DNA from 3 places in the Pseudidiomarina marina genome. Region 1 is predicted to be linked to each of the others. Evidence: predicted binding sites of a transcription regulator. Region 1 holds the regulator's gene; each other region holds the start of a gene.
What was found. The regulator ArgR, encoded in region 1, controls arginine synthesis, uptake and breakdown. The targets are predictions, from matches to a motif close to ANTGAATANNTATTCANT.
Positions count from the first base shown of each region.

Region 2: a site for ArgR is predicted at 3,642-3,659, ahead of LG272_RS03755 (aspartate aminotransferase family protein). Genes of this name have one in related genera too.
Region 3: a site for ArgR is predicted at 1,081-1,098, ahead of argC (N-acetyl-gamma-glutamyl-phosphate reductase). Genes of this name have one in related genera too.

Region 1 is NZ_CP085233.1:2,436,383-2,442,842, forward strand. Features, by position in the region: gene LG272_RS11585 (TonB-dependent receptor plug domain-containing protein) at 1-2,109, opposite strand, end outside; gene rrtA (rhombosortase) at 2,258-2,722, opposite strand; gene mdh (malate dehydrogenase) at 2,826-3,758, opposite strand; gene argR (transcriptional regulator ArgR) at 3,959-4,429, shown strand; gene LG272_RS11605 (Dyp-type peroxidase) at 4,566-5,474, opposite strand; gene LG272_RS11610 (DUF885 domain-containing protein) at 5,699-6,460, shown strand, end outside.
Region 2 is NZ_CP085233.1:787,841-794,300, reverse strand. Features, by position in the region: gene astD (succinylglutamate-semialdehyde dehydrogenase) at 1-1,227, opposite strand, end outside; gene astA (arginine N-succinyltransferase) at 1,227-2,255, opposite strand; gene LG272_RS03755 (aspartate aminotransferase family protein) at 2,274-3,488, opposite strand; gene LG272_RS03750 (aminodeoxychorismate/anthranilate synthase component II) at 3,700-4,287, opposite strand; gene trpS (tryptophan--tRNA ligase) at 4,291-5,295, opposite strand; gene rpe (ribulose-phosphate 3-epimerase) at 5,311-5,985, opposite strand; gene LG272_RS03735 (hypothetical protein) at 6,125-6,427, shown strand; gene LG272_RS03730 (DUF2970 domain-containing protein) at 6,434-6,460, shown strand, end outside.
Region 3 is NZ_CP085233.1:601,162-607,621, forward strand. Features, by position in the region: gene argB (acetylglutamate kinase) at 1-16, opposite strand, end outside; gene argC (N-acetyl-gamma-glutamyl-phosphate reductase) at 13-1,032, opposite strand; gene rpmE (50S ribosomal protein L31) at 1,400-1,615, shown strand; gene LG272_RS02910 (malic enzyme-like NAD(P)-binding protein) at 1,887-3,131, shown strand; gene priA (primosomal protein N') at 3,337-5,511, shown strand; gene argS (arginine--tRNA ligase) at 5,645-6,460, shown strand, end outside.

The DNA of each region.
Region 1 (6,460 bases):
AAAGTCATTGGTGAAATACACAACACTGCTATAACTTGCTGCATCGCGAACACCCTGCTCAATGAGTGCGTCACGATCTTCTTGGGTTAATGGAATGGCCGATGTACGGCTTAGACGGTCGGTCACTTCAATGTTGAAATAGTCGACAGTTAAATAGAGACCATTCTCAAATTCACCGACAAGACCCAAGCTGTAAGCAACTGATTCTTCTGGCTCTAGGGGTCTACCGCCTTTTAACGCCGCAATTGGGTTCGTCGGTGGCAGCAGAGCTTGATCTTGCAAGGCATCGCCGACAAACGCAGTTGTCACGTTGATGACATTACTTTGTCCAACTGTTGGCGCTTTAAAACCGGTGCTAACAGCACCACGAAGTGCCCAATCGGCGGTTAATTGCCAGCGCGCCGAAAGTTTGCCGTTAGACGTTGAACCAAAGTCGCTAAAATCTTCAAGGCGAATGGCAGCACCCACCATGAAATCTTCCGTCAAATAGGTTTCAACGTCGGCATACCAGGCCCAGTTACCTCGGCTCCACTCGCCGGCAGCTTCAGGCTTGATACCCGGGAAGCCATTTGAGCCGATACCGAAGCCTTGCTCAGTTAATGGACCTACGGCAAATGATGCTGGATCGCCGGTTTCCTGCTTGAACGTTTCGCGACGATACTCAATACCGGTTGCGAAATTCACGAGGTCGTAAAAGCTGTCAAATTGGAAGCCTTTACTGAAGTCGAGGTTAAAGTTCTTCTCGAGCTGACTTGCTGCGCCAGGGCTAAAATCAAACGGCGTATCTGGGCCAAGTGATGGGTTCACAGTATTGAAAAGTAAATACTCAACCCGTGAATAACCAACGCCAACAGAAACATCATACGCCCAATCGCTTGCTAAATAGCCGTTCGTTCCGGCAACAAACGATGCATCAGTCACGATACCACCGAAGCGCGGCGTAAAACCGCCTGGGAACAGTTCGTTAAAGGCAAAACAGTTCGCGCCGAGCGGTGTGTTGTTATCTGCAATTAATTGATATTCTGGAGAGTCCAGTACATTATCGCCCACTGGCACTTCTGGACATGATAGCCCTTGACCTACACCATCAAGATCAGCCACTAGTAGCAGTTGTTCATCTTGATCGTTAAAGCCGCCAAAGAATACGCCATCTCGATCATGAGGGTGGCGATAGTAAAAGCCGCCTTCAATTTCACGTTCAGCGTAGTTGGCAAATAAATAGGCTTCTTTATTGCCGCCTAAATCAAGACCAAAGTTACCCAGCGCCTTGAAATCATATTTGATTTCTGGCGTTCCCCATATTTGCGCTGGGTCGGCAACAAACGTGTTACCCGCCTCAATTAACGCAGCCGCGTCATCACGTTGAACCGAGCGACTGGTCGCATCGGCTTCACGATATTCGACGCTGAGATTCGCGAACCCTCGTTCACTTAACGGCAACCCGATATTACCGCTAATCTGTATAGTGTCACCGTCGCCTTCGGCAGTAGTACCGTAGCGAGCTTCAAGCGTTCCCCCCTCCGATGCATCATTGAGGACAAAGTTGATCACCCCAGCTATTGCATCTGAGCCATATTGCGCAGCAGCGCCGTCACGAAGTACTTCGATTTGTCGCAACGCTGAGGCTGGAATATTGGATATATCTGGTCCTTGAGCACCATCAGATAAGCCACCGCCAAGAAAGGTAATAACCGCACTGCGGTGTCGACGCTTACCATTAACGAGCACCAAGGTGTGGTCTGATGCCAAACCGCGAAGGTTGGCTGGGCGAACTAACGTCGATGCATCATTGATGGGCTGGTCGTTCACGTTGAATGACGGTACTACCGTACTCACCATGTTCATCATATCGGTGGAGCCTTGGTCTCGTAACTCATCAGCGCCAACAATATCGAGCGGCACAGCGGAATCACCAACTGACCGTGGCGCTGAACGTGTACCCACAACCGCAATACGTTCATCGGCTTGGGTATCTGGCTCAACGCTATCAGCACCGGCTTCTTGTGCGAATGATGTGGTAGATAAACTTGCTAAAATTGCACATGCGACAAGAGTTGGTCGAATACCATGTACAGATGGGACTACTTTTTCAATGACAGGTTTTGTCATAAATTTCTCCCCGATTATTCTTGTTGTTTTGTGTTGTTGTGCAAAAGCGCATAGCACTAAAGTACTAGTCGCTGTATTAAATATCGCCAATTGTTCGAATAATACAAGGAGGTTTTTTGATCAAATAGCCCGAAAATTATACCGTATGTTATAATTTGGATTGCTGTGCGGCGGTTTTTCGGGTAAAAAATACCATCGCAATGCCAGCCGCAGCGCCGCCTATATGTGCAAACACTGCAACAACATCTCCGTACTCAGGTTGGTCTAAATCGAGAATTATTTTGATTATTAATGCAACGAATATAAGGCCGCCAATCCAGTTTTTATTCAAAGCATCTTTAAGGGCTGCGTAGGCAAATAGCCCGTACAGTGTGCCGGAAAAACCGGCGTAGACTTCATAGGTTGGTGCGCCGATAAGTTCGACGATGCTACTGCTGAGTAATATTGGTAAAGCGACAACCCAATTCTGCGGCTTTTTCAATTGCTCGGGAAACAACAGCCAAGCTATCCAAACCCCAGCAATATTGAACCATAAGTGCGGTGCGTCATGATGCATTAATTGGCTGGTGATGAGTTGCCACCAAGCGCCATCCATAACTCGCGGATAACGCATGAGTAGATGATCATGCCAAGGAGTAAGAAAATAAAAGATACAAAAAAGCAGAGCGCTTATCACTAGGGGTGGTAAGACGCTCTGCTTTGGCATTGTGATTCGCTTATTTAACGAAATCTAAGCCGATTTGAATGTCGTTTTTCAGACCATCCAGCATGTCAGCTTTGGCTTTTTCTTCGTAAGCGCTTAGCTTACCGTATGGCAGAATTTCTTCCACGCCGTTCGCGCCAAGGCGCACTGGATGAGCAAAGAACAATGCGTCTTTACCGTCAGTTTCAACATAAGTGCACTCAACAACGCTGTTGTCGCCTTGCAATGCTTTCACTAGTGATAAGCAGAAGCGTGCTGCTGCTTGACCCATTGATAGGGTTGCCGAGCCGCCGCCAGCTTTCGCTTCAACAACTTCAGTACCAGCGTTCTGAATACGCTTAGTCAGCGCTTCAATTTGTTCGTCAGTGAAGCTTAAGCCAGATTGTGACAACAATGGCAAAATAGTTGTGCCGCTGTGACCACCGATAACCGGAACCGTTACTTCAGCTGGGTTCTTGCCGTGTACTTCAGCAACGAAAGTTTCCGCGCGAATCACGTCTAGGGTGGTTACACCAAACAGTTTGTTCTTGTTGTAAACGCCTTTTTTCTCGAGAACTTTCTTCGCGATAGCAACCGTTGTGTTCACTGGGTTGGTGATGATACCGATGCATGCATTTGGGCAGTTGTCCGCAATTGCTTCAACCAAGTTTGCAACAATACCAGCGTTAATGTTGAACAAGTCTGAACGATCCATCCCCGGCTTGCGCGGTACGCCAGCTGGAATTAATACGATGTCACTACCAACTAATGCTGATGCTAAGTCGTCTTTGCCGTAGCCTTTGACAGAAACAGCGGTTGGAATGTGGCTGAGATCAACAGCAACACCAGGAACAACAGGCGCTACGTCATACAGCGCTAGCTCAGAACCAACCGGTAATTGGGTTTTCAAAAGTAATGATAGTGCTTGGCCGATACCGCCAGCTGCACCTAAAACTGCAACTTTCATCTCAGACTCCATCCAGTTATTTGGGGAAATTTTAGGCCGAAAACTCTACTCCTTTTACGCCGAAATTACAACCAAAGACGCTGGTATAGGCACTGTGAAATAGTTGCGTTACTCTTGCCTTACTCTTGCGTAAATTAGGCGCAAGTATATGATGAACGATTAATTTGACCGTTATCTCGACTAAATAATTGAGCGATATCATGCCAACAAAAAAAACCGAAGACATGATCGAAGCCTTTAAGGCGTTACTAAAAGAAGAACGCTACGGTTCTCAAGGTGAGATTGTCGATGCCTTGAAAGAACAGGGGTTTGCGAACATTAGCCAATCAAAAGTATCGCGTCTATTGAGCAAGTACGGTGCCGTTCGTACGCGCAACGCGCGCCAAGAAATGGTGTACTGTTTACCCGCTGAACTCGGTATTCCAAGCACCCGAGCGCCATTAACTCAGCTTGTTTTGGATATACAGCACAATGATGTCATGGTAATCATTCGCACTACCCCCGGCGCAGCACAACTCATTGCTCGCTTGCTTGACTCGGTTGGCAAAAAAGAGGGAGTGCTTGGCACGATTGCTGGCGATGATACGATTTTTATTGCGCCGTTGAAGGTGTCGGAAATTGACTTCACCCTGCAGAACGTAAAAAAACTCTTTGAGCAGCAGCAACCGTAGCCCGGCGTTTCACGCCGGGACGAGCGTAGCGAGGTTAATCTCGCCCTTTCGATATCAACTTTAAATTCAGCATTAACAGCGCTGCGCGCTATTCAGCATTAACAGCGCTGCGCGCTACCCGGCGTAGAACGCCGGGCTACCTTTTCAGAAACTCGATTGAGGGGGCGAAATAGGCCGCATTCGCTGTCGCTTCAATATAGTCAAGCAACGGATCATATTCCCCCTGCTCGTCCGCAATGTAACGATTCTTGAGCCATTGCACCACATGTTGTGGTTTGCCGGAAAAGTACATGGCCAATTGCCCTTGTTCACGTAGATTGCCCCACGGCATGTTCTGACGTAATAGTTCCAGTGGTTGCTCGTTGGCATCGAGCAACCGCGCTTTTTGGGTGTGGGTAACCATGCTCAGTACAGCCTCGCTGATACGTTCACCCGTCACTTTCTTTCGGCCCATGACATGTTCTTGAATTTCAGTACTTAATTGCTCCCAGCGCCGCAAGTCGTAGCGGAACTTTTGGGTAAACACATAGCTACCGCCTTTAAATAAGGCGTCGTCGGAAACCACCGCCACTTCGCGTCGACGCATACCACGCGGATTGTCAGGCGCATCAATAAAACCAAGCAGATCACGACCATCCATAAACCGAAATGTATTGCTCTGCTCTACCAACTCAACATCGTGGCCGAGCCATTCCATTAAAGTTCGAGCTGCTTGAAAGTTGACATCGAAGCGGTCGGAGCGAATACATAATAGTAGGTCGGCGGACTCTCGTGGTGTGTGTCTATCACCATCACTTAAATCGGGAAAGCTGGTTAATTGCAGTGGACGAACATCGGGATATAAAACATCCCAATAATCACTGCCTACTGCAATAAAACCATTGAGCATGGACTCTGAGAAGCGCAAGTCAAGATCATCGAGTAGTTGCGGGACTCGCGCTAATTTGCGGCGCATATAGTCGGCATCGTCGGTCATCACATTTAATAAAAGTGTGATGCCATGTAAGTTTGGTTCTGCGTAAATGCCCGTCTGCGCGTTGTTCATAGATTCCTCATTGGCCACTATTTAGAGCGTTTCCTCGCCGAAACTGCCGCATCAATCGCAATGCTCTTGTGGTAAAGGTTTGGCTGTGCCATAGATCGGTTTAAATGGATTATTGATTTTTACCATAAATTGACACGTTTGTTGATGCTAGTTGATACAAAAGTCTAGCAAATTCATGTCATATTAAAACGTTATAACTCATTGAGCCAACTGCCGGAGATATCATGCGTTCAGAATTCACAGCTGCGTCACGAAAAAAGCAACTTTTTAAGGCCACCGTTCTAGCCACTTCATTCACGCTATTGCTTGGCGGTTGCGCTGCAACCCAGGAAACACAACCTGACACAAGCACGAAGCAAGTGGTTGAGAGTGCAGATAGCCGCTATGAAGCGCTAGCCGATGGAATTTATGACAAGCTACAAGCGCAGAATCCGTGGCAAAGCAATGAGTTACCAGATATGTCAGCAGAAGCTCTAAAGCAGCGTGCTGATGAGCAGAAAGTATGGTTAGCACAACTTGAGCAGGTGGACGTGAATGAGCTATCACGTCAGAACCAAATCAATCACCGCATGCTTACCTATCGTTTGCAGAACGATATCGATGGCTATACCTTCAATGAGCACTATATGCCACTGAATGCCGAAGGCGGCTTTCATAGCAATTTAGGGTTTATGGTGCGCAATGCAAGTTTCCGTAGTTTTGAAGACTATGAGAACTATTTACAGCGTTTACGTTCTATCCCACGTTATATGTCGCAACAAACTGATTGGTTAAAAGCTGCGCTGGAAGAAGGCTACACGCAGCCAAAAGCTGCCATGCAGGGGTTTGAAGAGAGTATTGCTGCATTCATTGTACAATCGCCACAAGATAGCTTGTTCTATCAACCGTTTCAGGCCAACAAACCGGTTTTTGTCAGCGCAGAGCAATGGCAGGAGTTACAACAGCAGGCCGCCAATGTCATTGATGGTTTAGTGCTTCCTGCTTAC
Region 2 (6,460 bases), 810 kb from region 1:
ACCTGCTGAAAGGCCGTATTTGGTGTTATTCGCTTCTTCAATTGCCGCATCAAGGTCGGTGTAACGATAAACTTTTAACAACGGACCAAAGTGCTCGATATCCGGCATTTCAGTTACCTTGGTAACGTCTAAAATACCTGGTGTTACGAAGCCTAGGTTATGGTCTTTCTGCAACATTTTCAGCAGCACTTTAGCGCCAGCGTCAATCAAATCATTTTGCGCTTTGACCATATCCGCAGCTGCTTTTGCCGAAATCATCGCACCCATAAATGGTTGCGGATCGGCTTCATAGTCGCCAACTTGTATGTTTTCAGTCACTTCAATGAGGCGCTTCAATATTGCGTCACCTTGTGGGCTCTTCTCGATAAATAAGCGACGCGCACAGGTACAACGCTGACCTGAGGTAACAAAAGCGGATTGCACAATATCGTGCACCGCAGCATCAATGTCAGCAACATCCTTGACGATCAACGGATTATTACCGCCCATCTCAAGTGCTAAAATTTTATCTGGGCGTCCAGCAAATAATTTGTGAAGCACATGCCCCGTGTTTGACGAGCCAGTAAAAAATAAGCCATCAATTTGTGGGTGCGCCGACAATGCTTTGCCGGTATCAACTAGGCCTTGAACTAAATTCAGCACACCGCTTGGAAGCCCTGCTTTTTCCCACATTTTCACCGTAAACTCGGCAACTTTCGGCGTCATTTCGCTTGGCTTGAATATGACTGTATTACCAGCCAACAACGAAGGGACAATATGACCATTTGGTAAATGACCAGGGAAGTTATATGGGCCGTAAACAGCAACAACGCCGTGTGGTTTATGACGCACAAACGCCTTCGCACCTGGCATGGTATTCTCTACGGTACCTGTGCGTTCGTGGTAAGCACGCTCAGAAATGGCTACTTTACCAATCATCGCAGCGACTTCGGTCAACGTTTCCCACACTGGCTTGCCTGTTTCTTCAGCAATAATGTGTGCAAATTTTTGCTTATTTTCTTCCAACAATTCAGCGAAACGCTTACAAATAGCTAAACGTTCTTCAAAGCTTTTATCTGCCCACGCAATGAACGCTGCGCGCGCAGCCATAACAGCGGCGTCGACCTGCTCGTCAGTTGCGGCTTTCGCTTCCCAAATAATTTCATTGCGAGCTGGATCAATTGATTGAAATAACTCGCCTTCACCGGCAACCCAGTTGCCATTGATAAATAAATTCTGTTCAGACATTAGTTTGCTCCTGTCAATGTGACAAATCGAACGTAATCGCCTTCTTGCACACGCAGCGCAGCAGCCGCTTCGGCGTCAATAATGACTTGTTCGTGCTGTTCATCAAGTTGTGTTTGAATGGCACGAAACTCAGCAACATTCGTATTACATACAATGAATCGAGGCTTATCATCAGCAACCTTTCCAATGGTTACTGGTAAGCGCTTACTATCCCTAACGCTCTTAATATTCGCCACGTCGGCTTCGACGGTCGGACCGGCATCAAAAATATCGATGTAGCCACGACTACGGAACCCTTCGCTTTGTAGCATACGCAAAGCTGGGCGTGTATTCTCATGAACTTTGCCAATAACTGCTTGTGCTTCTGGTGGCAATAGTTGCACGTAAATAGGTAGCTTCGGCATCAATTCATAGACAAAGGTTTTCTCGCCTATACCTGTTAGGTAGTCAGCTTGGGTGAAATCCATTGAGAAAAAGTTTTTCTGCAACCAACCCCAAAATGGTGATTCACCATTTTCATCCGATACGCCTCGCATTTCGGCAATCGCAATATCGCTAAAGCGGTTGCGAAACTCGGCCATAAATAACATACGAAAGCGCGATAGCACGCGACCATTCATATTTTTGCGAAATGGTTCACGCAAAAACAAAGTGCAAAGTTCACTTACGCCAGTGTAATCGTTACATAACGTTAATGTTTCGAGTGCATTGTAGATATCTAGCTCTTTAGAGTGATGGACTACTTTGCCAATATGATAATGATAGAAGGCATCGGTGAGGCCTACCGCGGCCTCAATTCCACTGCAACCGACAACCTCACCGGTGTCCGTATCTTCCATGACAAAGAGATAACCTTCTTCACCCGGCTCACTCACTTGCTCACGCGCAAACGCTTCTTGCGCGCGCGCAATGCGACGACGCAGCAAGGCCTCGTCGACAGGCAATGACGTGAAACCATATCCAGACTCAACTGCACAGGTGTAAAGCGCCGCATAATCCTGCGGCGTAATCGGACGCACCACTAACATAGCGTGTCTCCGCTTCAATTAACCAGCAAGCTTAGCAACAGCTCGTTCAAATCGCGCCAAACCTTCAACAATATCTTGCTCAGGAATGATCAGCGACGGCGTAAAACGAATCACACTTGGGCCAGCAACTAACACCATCGTGCCTTCGTCAGCCGCAGCATTTAGAAAATCACGCGCTTTACCTTCAAATTGCTCGGTTAATTCAGCACCCAACAACAAGCCTTTACCACGGATATCTTTGAATACGTTGTATTTGTCGTTGATTTTCTGCAGAGCATCTTTGAACAATTGCTCGCGTTTCTTAACGCCCTCAAGCACGTCATTGGTGTTCACCACGTCAAACACCGCTTCGGCAACAGCACATGCCAATGGGTTACCACCATAGGTGCTACCGTGTGTACCTGGCTTCAAGTGTTGCGCGATTTCTGTTGTGGTTAGCATGGCACCAATAGGGAAACCACCACCAAGCGCTTTCGCCGTTGAGAGAATGTCTGGCGCAACACCAAGCTGTTGATAGGCATACAAGCTGCCAGTACGACCAAAGCCAGTTTGAACTTCATCAAAAATCAAGAGCGCATTGTATTTATCGCACAGTGCGCGTACGCCTTTAACGAAGTCTACGTCAGGGCTAATGACTCCGCCTTCACCTTGCAACGGCTCCATCATGACCGCGCAGGTTTGCTCTGACATCAGTTTCTCAAGGGCTGCGAGGTCGTTGTAATCAACATGTTCTACCGCCCCTGGTTTCGGTCCAAAACCTTCTGAGTAAGCTGGCTGGCCGCCAACCGTTACAGTAAAGAAAGTGCGACCATGGAAGCCTTTGTTGAAAGCAATAATTTGGTTCTTATCAGGACCGAACTTATCGAGTGCCCAGCGACGTGCTAATTTCAAAGCAGCTTCGTTCGCTTCCGCACCAGAGTTTGCGAAATAGACGCGCTCGGCAAAAGTCGCGTCGGTTAATTTTTTCGCCAAGCGAATAGCTGGTTCATTGGTAAATACGTTACTTAAGTGCCAGAGCTTGTTACCTTGCTCGGTTAACGCCTTCACCATAGCGGGATGACAATGACCTAAACAGTTCACGGCAATACCGCCAGCGAAATCGACGTACTCTTTACCTTCTTGGTCCCAAACGCGAGAGCCTTCACCTTTTACCGGAATCATTTTTGCCGGGTTATAGTTAGGTACCATTACGTCATCGAAGAGTGCGCGATCGACTTTATTCGTCGTTGTCATATGTATCCCTCATTGCTATTCAAATCGGTTCAAATTGACCTTCAAAAGAGGCCGTGTAAAGTGGCTATATTATTGCAGAAAAAAGCATCGCTGTCGTGCTTGAGGTACAGAAAAAGTAGGGGTTTTAGGTAACTTAGCTTGATTTGCAAGCGCCTTGCATAAGTATGCAGAAGCGCCTATTTTGGATGAATATCTAACGCCCTAAATTTACTCAAATTAGGTCGCAAAACTCTAAAAATCGCTGAAAGATGGCATGCCCATGTTCGGTTTCGATCGCTTCTGGGTGATATTGAACACCCCAAACTGGCAGACTCACGTGACGTATTCCCATCACCTCTTGTTCACCGCTTGCTCGATTCACCCAAGCATCCACAATGAGTTCGTCTGGTAACGTGTCGTGGTCGAGAAGTAGAGAATGATACCGCGCGACTGTAAATGGCGACGGCAGGCCTTGAAATAACCCCTGATTGTTGTGATGAAGTTCGGAGGTTTTCCCATGCATGACTTGTTTGGCGCGCACGACCTGCGCACCAAACACTTGTCCAATCGCTTGATGACCTAAGCAAACACCCAGTAAGGGAATTTGACCCGCAAACTGTTCGATAACTGGCAACGAAATACCGGCCTCATTTGGCGTGCATGGCCCAGGCGATATGACAATACCGGCTAGCGGTAACTGGTTTATCTCTGCAAGGCTAATTTGATCATTACGAACAACTTTGACGTCGGCATTTAATTCACGCAAATAGCGAACCACATTGTGCGTGAACGAGTCATAGTTATCGATCATTAACAGCATAAGTTATGGCCGCGGTACAAACCCAATCACGTCATACACTTGACGCAGCGTTTGCGCTGCATGCGCGCTTGCCGCTTCAGCACCTTTTGCCATCACGTGGTCCAGATAAGCGCGGTCATGGCGCAACTCGTTGTAGCGCTGTTGAATTGGCTCCAGCATAGCAACAACAGCTTCCGCCGTATCACCTTTCAAGTGACCATACATTTTGTCTTCGTACTCTGGCACCAGATCAGCAATTGAACGACCGGTTGCTGCCGACAAGATGGATAATAAATTCGATACGCCCGGCTTTTCTTCGGTATCAAAGTAAATACGTGCCTGCTCATCAGAATCCGTTACGGCACGCTTTAGCTTCTTAGTAATTTTTTTCGGATCTTCTAACAACCCAATGAAGTTATTCGGATTATCGTCCGATTTCGACATTTTCTTGGTTGGGTCTTGCAAGCTCATAATTCGAGCGCCAACTTCCGGAATAAATGGGTCAGGTATCGTAAATACCTCGCCATAAAGGTTATTAAAACGCGTAGCGACATCACGAGCGAGTTCAAGATGTTGCTTCTGATCATTACCGACTGGCACTTCATTGGCTTGATACAATAAAATATCAGCAGCCATGAGTGCAGGGTAGGTATACAAGCCTGCATTTATATTATTGGCGTGACGATCCGATTTGTCTTTGAATTGCGTCATGCGATTCAACTCACCCATTTGGGTATAGCAGTTGAGAACCCATGCCAATTGCGCATGTTCCGGCACATGCGACTGAACAAAAATGACGCTTTTCTCTGGATCAAGGCCGCATGCCATGTATAAAGCCAGCCCATCTAAGGTTGCTTCTCGTAGTTTTTCGGGTTCTTGGCGAACCGTAATTGCGTGTAAATCAACCAACATAAAGCGGCAGTCATGAGTGTCTTGCATTTTTACCCACTGACGTAGTGCGCCAATGTAATTACCAATTGAAAGTTGTCCAGATGGCTGACAGCCGCTAAGTACAATGGGTTTACTCATATTCTGTATGTTCCGTTATTTAACTATTGTTGCAAGCTGTTGACGCATTTCGTCAATCACTTGCGCATAATCAGGTTGATTGAAAATGGCTGAACCAGCAACGAACATATCGGCGCCAGCTGCAGCAATTTCAGCGATGTTATCAACTTTCACGCCGCCATCAATTTCAAGACGGATATCGCGACCACTGGCATCAATAATTTGTCGCGCCTGACGCAATTTATCTAACGTGGCTGGGATAAAGGCTTGGCCGCCAAAACCGGGGTTCACTGACATCAACAAAATGACGTCAACTTTATCCAGAACATAGTCGAGGTAATGAAGTGGCGTGGCTGGATTAAACACTAACCCAGCTTGGCAGCCCGCCGCTTTGATTTGCTGTAAAGAGCGATCGATATGTGTTGATGCTTCTGGATGAAAGGTAATAATTGAGGCGCCAGCAGCAGCGAAATCATCAATCATTCTGTCAACCGGCTGAACCATCAAATGCACATCAATCGGTGCGGTAATACCATAGTCACGCAACGCTTTGCACACCATCGGGCCAATGGTTAAATTGGGCACGAAATGGTTATCCATGACATCGAAATGCACAACGTCTGCGCCGGCCGCAAGAACGTTCTCAACCTCTTCGCCAAGCCGAGCAAAATCTGCTGATAATATCGATGGTGCGATTAGAAAGTCGCGCATAGGCACCTCACCTGTTAAAAAGTCGCCATAGTGTACCAAAGGTTAGTGCGCTTAGCAGTCAAAAAAATACGCGAATTAGCTTGGCAGTAGCGCCTTTTTCCTGCTATTTTATGAGTTCATTTATTAACCGGAGGTTCCCATGAAACTGTCAGCGATGTCAGTCATAGTGGCTACAAGCATTGTGCTCACTAGCGCAATGGGGGCTTCTGCGTGGCATACACAGACCAGCAAGTCGCTCGAAGAGTGTCAGGCGCTGATGCAAAATAGCGAACAACCAAATGCTCAACAAGTTTGCCAAGCACAACAGCAAAATGTGACATGGGGTAGTTGGTTTAGTGGTAAAAGCCGTTCAACTCAGTTTCATTTCTTAGATTTATTCGAATTACTGTTTGGTTCGTCAGAATCGAGCAAGCGTGATTACAACCGTCCAATCAGTGGTTAAGCTGCAATGTCTTTCGTTAAGACAAGAGCCAAA
Region 3 (6,460 bases), 620 kb from region 1:
CTAGAGGTGATGTCATACCACACCTACGCGTTGCTGCAGACCGAGTGCACTATCACAACCAAAATATTGATTGGCTAACTGCACTGCTTGCGCTGCTGCCCCTTTTAATAAGTTATCGATAGCAGCACAAATAATCAGATGATTTTGGTGTACAACCGCGTGAATATCGCAGAATGCGGTGCCGACCACATCACGAATTGCCGGTGGCTGCTGACGCAAACGAATCAGCGGCGCAGTAGAGTAGGCCTGCTCATAGGCCGTATCGACACTCGCTTGTGAAACACCCTGTTGTAGCGGGACATAAATGGTCGCCAAAATGCCGCGTTTAAAATTACCTAAGTGCGGCACAAAAATCACATCATGGCCAATTGCTTGCGCAATTTCTGGTTGGTGCCGATGCGTTGCAACACCGTAGGCAGACAAACTTACTTCACAAAAACTAGTATGGCTTGCCGCTTTACGGCCAGCCCCCGAGACACCACTGACGGCATTCACCAAGGGTACGCCATCAATCAATGACATGACGGGCTTCAACGCCAAACTGGTCACTGTCGGATAACAGCCAGGCACAGCAATAAGCTGCTCAGTACCTGCCAGTGTTGTCCATTCGGCTAAACCATAGGGAATCGTTTCAGGGATATTGGCAGCGCGTTCAAAACCGTAAGCCTGCTGATGTATCGAAGGATCACGAAGCCGAAATGCGCCAGAAAGATCAAAAACCACCAACCCCGCGTTCACCAAAACAGGTGCAAGTTCCGCACTGGCTTCATGAGGTAGCGCTAAAAAAACCACTCGAACTTGCTGAGACAATTGGCTCAGCAAATCCGAGTGCCAAGGTTGCAGAATAACATCAAGCTGTCCCGCTAATTGGGGATACAAACTAGCAATTGGCTCTGCGTCTTCGCGTGCGCTGGAAGAAAAAGCATACTCAAGCGAGAATTGTGGATGGTTATGCAGCAGCCACACCAGCTCAACGCCGCTGTAACCGCTCGCCCCAAACACTGCGCATGGAATTGATTTACCCTGTTCCACCAATCAAACTCGCTCGACCAAAAATGACTCAAAAGATGGCTAAATAATACTGCATAAAAATGCACAAAACAAGAATAAAAATACAAAGCAAGTTCGATATTAGCTATTGGATATTAGATATTAGAAAAGCAAAGACGATATTAGCTATTGGACATTAGATATTAGAGCTGATGTATCGGGTATTTGTGGTTTAGCTAATATCTAATATCCAATAGCTAATAGCGCTCTTGATCTTGAGGGGCTTGGCGCTTATAATTCGCGCCCTAATTTGTCGCGTTGATTAATAAATCAGCGCTTTTTTGAAACTGTAATTTGCGTGGTGCTCGACTTCGGGTCGAGTGGCGATGCAGCCTAACGAGGTAACCCCATGAAACCAGGTATTCACCCAGAATATACCGAGCTGAAAGTATCATGCTCTTGCGGTCACTCTTTTGTGACTAACTCAACTAAAGGCGGCGAGTTGCACTTGGACGTATGTTCAGAGTGTCACCCATTCTACACTGGTAAACAGCGTATTATGGATACTGGCGGTCGTATCGAGAAATTCAACAAGCGTTTCAACATGTTGGGTGGCAAGAAATAATCCAGTTTTGGACATTTCTACTCGAAATTATGAGAAAGGCGCCAGAAGGCGCCTTTTTTATTTTCATATTCGGCGCAAGGTCGCGTCACCATTGAATTAATCGATGGTGTCAATTTAAACAACCGTTAACTTTCCTCTGATTATCTAAGTTATTCTTAATCGCCTGGCCGCAACGGCGTATCAGGTAAGATGTCTTATTGCGTCGAATAGCTCTACAATGGCACTATTCACACATGTTATTTTCTTTATTTCGAATCAGGTACACGCACTTATGACCGATTTTCGCAAGCAAGCTTTGGATTATCACGCCTACCCAACGCCAGGAAAAATCAGCATTGAGCTGACCAAACCAGCTGAAACCAGTAAAGATTTAGCGTTGGCATATAGTCCAGGTGTGGCCGAGCCAGTGCGCGCCATTGCTGAGAATCCGGATGATGTCTACAAGTACACAGCGAAAGGTAATATGGTTGCTGTTATCTCCAATGGTACCGCTATTTTGGGGCTGGGTAATTTAGGGCCCATGGCTTCGAAGCCGGTGATGGAAGGTAAAGCACTGTTATTCAAGCGCTTTGCTGGCCTTGATTCCATTGATATTGAAGTCACGCACCGTACCACACAAGATTTCATCAATACGGTGGCAAATATTGCCGACAGTTTCGGTGGCGTGAACCTAGAAGATATTAAAGCACCAGAGTGTTTCGAAATTGAACAAGCGCTGATTGAGCGTTGTGAAGTGCCAATTTTCCATGATGACCAGCATGGCACTGCTATTGTTACAGCGGCAGGCTTGCTAAACGCGTTAGAAATTCAGGGTAAAGACTTACGCAAAGCACAAATCGTCTGTTTAGGTGCTGGCGCAGCTGCTATTGCCTGTATGGAATTGCTGATTAAATGTGGCGCCCAGCGTGAGCACATTTATATGCTGGACTCGAAAGGTGTGATTCACACACGTCGCGAAGATTTGAATGAATACAAAGCGTTATTTGCCAACAACACCGACAAGCGTACCCTCGAAGAGGTCATCACCGAAGCCGATGTATTTGTCGGTGTGTCAGGGCCGAATTTGTTGTCGCCAGATGCGTTAAAGCTCATGGCGGAAAAGCCAATTGTATTCGCCTGCTCAAACCCAGACCCAGAAATTAAACCTGAATTAGCCTTGGCCGTGCGCGACGACCTAATTATGGCAACCGGTCGCTCAGATTACCCGAACCAAGTGAACAACGTGTTGTGCTTCCCATTCATTTTCCGTGGGGCACTCGATGTTCGTGCAAAAGCCATTAATGATGAGATGAAATTGGCCGCCGTAGAAGCGATTCGTCAGCTCGCAAAAGAGCCAGTACCAGAGGCCGTACTAAAAGCATCAGGCGTTGACAAACTTGAATTCGGTGTTGATTACATCATTCCGAAGCCGCTGGATCCGCGTTTGCGCACCCGTGTATCGAAAGCGGTTGCTGAAGCGGCGGTGGCGTCAGGCGCCGCCCGCATCGAACTCCCCAAGAATTACATGACTGAATAAAAGCAAAGACGATATTAGCTATTGGATATTAGATATTAGAAAAGCAAAGACGATATTAGCTATTGGATATTAGATATTAGAAAAGCAAAGACGATATTAGCTATTGGATATTAGATATTAGAGCTGATGTAGCGGGTATTTGTGTTTTATCTAATATCTAATATCCAATAGCTAATATCTCCGCTTTCAAGTTACACTTTGCGGTATGACGACGATAATCCAAACCGCGCTACCGGTACCCCTACCACGACAATTTGATTACGACTGCGAGCAATTGCCCGCAGTCGGCGTGCGCGTGCGTGTGCCCTTTGGTAATCGTGAGTTGGTTGGTGTGTGTTTGGGTGAGGCTTCGGCGCCCGACGATAGCTTTCAGCGCAAAGCCGTGCTTGAAGTGATTGATGACGAACCGTTGTGGCCGCGACCGATTTGGCGATTGCTTGAGTGGGCCGCGGATTATTACCACCACCCGCTTGGTGATGTGATTCAAAATGCAATGCCCGTGTTATTGCGCCAAGGTGAACGCGCCAGTTATCAAGCGACGACGCGATATCAAGTGACGGAGCAAGGTGCGCAGATATCGCCGAATGACTTGAAGCGAGCGGTGCAGCAACAACGCTTACTCGCAGCGCTACAACAACAGCCGTTGTTAAGTCGTGACATTCGCATGCAGGAGTTCTCGCCATCAGCACTGAAAGCGCTACAAGACAAAGGCTGGGTAGAAGCCGTTGAACACATTCCGGCAGCAGTGCAGTCGTGGTCGCTTAAAATTGCCGCTGAACCGTTACAGTTGAATCCTGAGCAAGCGCTAGCTGTTGCCGCAATTGGTGCCGCGAAACAGCACCAAACTTATTTGCTTGAAGGGGTTACCGGTAGCGGCAAAACCGAAGTGTATTTGCAGGCTATGGCTGATGTCTTACGCCGCGGTCAGCAAGTTCTCATGCTGGTGCCCGAAATTGGTCTAACACCGCAAACTCTAAAACGCTTCCAGCAACGCTTTGACGTGCCGATTGTGATGCTCCACTCAGCACTCACGGACAGAGAGCGCTTAGATGCATGGTTGGATGCCCGTGCTGGCAGCGCGGCAATTATTATTGGCACACGCTCAGCCATATTTACGCCGTGCAAAGCACTTGGCATGATCATTGTTGATGAAGAGCATGATGCCTCATTAAAGCAGCAAGACGGTTTTCGCTATCATGCGCGTGATCTTGCCGTGATGCGCGGCCATGAAGAGCAAGTGCCGGTAATTCTTGGCTCGGCGACGCCATCGTTTGAAACACTCAATAACGCGCTGAACAAGCGTTATGCACACTTGCAGTTAAGTCGCCGAGCTGGTCAGGCTAAGCCGGCGCGTCACGTCGTGATGGATATCAAAAACCTGCCATTAAAAGCCGGTTTGTCACAACCCCTACTTGGCTTAATGCGCGAACACTTGGATGCCGGTCAGCAAGTCCTGCTATTTTTAAACCGCCGTGGTTTTGCACCAGCGTTACTTTGTCATGAGTGCGGATGGTTGGCGCAGTGTCGTCGATGTGATGCGTATTACACCGTGCATCAAGGGAGTAAACAGTTGCAGTGCCACCATTGTGGTGCCCAACAACCGATACCACGGCAGTGTCATGACTGTGGCTCAACCCAGCTCATTGGTCGTGGTGTTGGTACCGAGCAACTCGAACAGCTACTGCAAGAGCAGTTTCCAGACTACCCAGTTCTACGCATTGATCGCGATAGCACACGGAAAAAAGGCAGCCTGCAACAACACTTGCAAGATGCGCACGACAACAAGTATCCGATTTTAGTTGGCACCCAAATGCTCGCGAAAGGACACCACTTTCCCGATGTCACCTTAGCCGCCTTACTCGATGTTGATGGCGCGTTATATAGCGCAGATTTTCGTGCCGCTGAACGCCTTGGGCAAATGTTTACCCAAGTGGCAGGGCGCGCCGGTCGTGCTAGCAAACCGGGAACTGTGGTGCTGCAAACTCATCACCCAGAACACGAATTAATCCAAGATTTAATCAACAACGGTTACGGACACTTTGCTCAGACCGCCTTGCGCGAGCGACAACTCACCCATTTACCGCCATTTAGCCAACACGCATTGTTCCGCGCTGAAGCCAACAATGCCGATGCCGTTATCGCCGCACTTGAAGCTATCGCAACACTGTTTCCGCAACGCGATGATGTGATTGTGTTGGGGCCTATTCCTGCCGTCATGGAGCGTCGTGCCGGCCGCTATCGTTATCAATTATTGATTCAAACGCAGCAGCGCGCCATGCGGGCTCAGCTGTTGCGCTATGTTTTGCCGCAACTAGAAAAATTGCCGCAGTTACGAAAAGTGCGTTGGTCGCTCGACATCGACCCACAAGACTTCAGTTAGTGCGCAAAAGCAGATAAAATAAAGAACAAATGCGCTATTAGCCGTTAGCTATTAGATATTGGCTAATACGACTGCAGCGCCCTTACTAATATCTAATATCCAATAGCTAATATCGCTTTAAGGTTTTTTATTCATGAAAGAACAGTTGGAATCCCTCCTTGGCGCCGCCGTGGCGACCCTACAACAACAAGGTACTTTGCCGGCCGACGTGCAGCCACGCATTCAGTTGGATCGTCCGCGCGACAAAAGTCATGGGGATTTTGCTACCAACTTAGCGATGATGTTGGCGAAACCTGCGCAAATGAATCCGCGCGCGTTGGCCGAAGCGATTATTGCGGCTATTCCTGAGAATCAATTGCTCGCGCAGTGTGATATTGCGGGGCCGGGCTTTATTAACTTTACCATTAGCCAGCAGCAACTATTAGATCAATTGGAGCGCGCATACAGCGATGTCAACGTGGGTATTGAGCCTGCTGCTGAAACCAAAACCGTGGTGATTGATTACTCATCGCCAAACCTCGCCAAAGAAATGCACGTGGGGCATTTGCGTTCGGCCATTATTGGTGATGCAGTCGCTCGTGTCGAAGAGTTGCTCGGTCACAAAGTTATTCGCCAGAACCATGTGGGTGACTGGGGGACCCAATTTGGGATGTTGCTGGCGCATATGGAAGAGCTCGATAACGACGAACTCGGTATGGAGCTTAGCAACCTCGAAACCTTCTACAAAGCGGCGAAAAAGCGTTTTGATGAAAGTGAAGAATTTGCCAAACGTGCGCGTGAATTAGTCGTAGCCCTACAGTCGGGTGAGCCAAAGTGCCGCGCGCTATGGCAACAGTTTATTGATGTGTCACTCAGTCACTGTCAGGAAGTGTATGACCGTTTGGGTGTGAAGCTAACTCGCGCTGACGTGATGGCGGAAAGTGCCTATAACGATGACTTAGCACAAGTC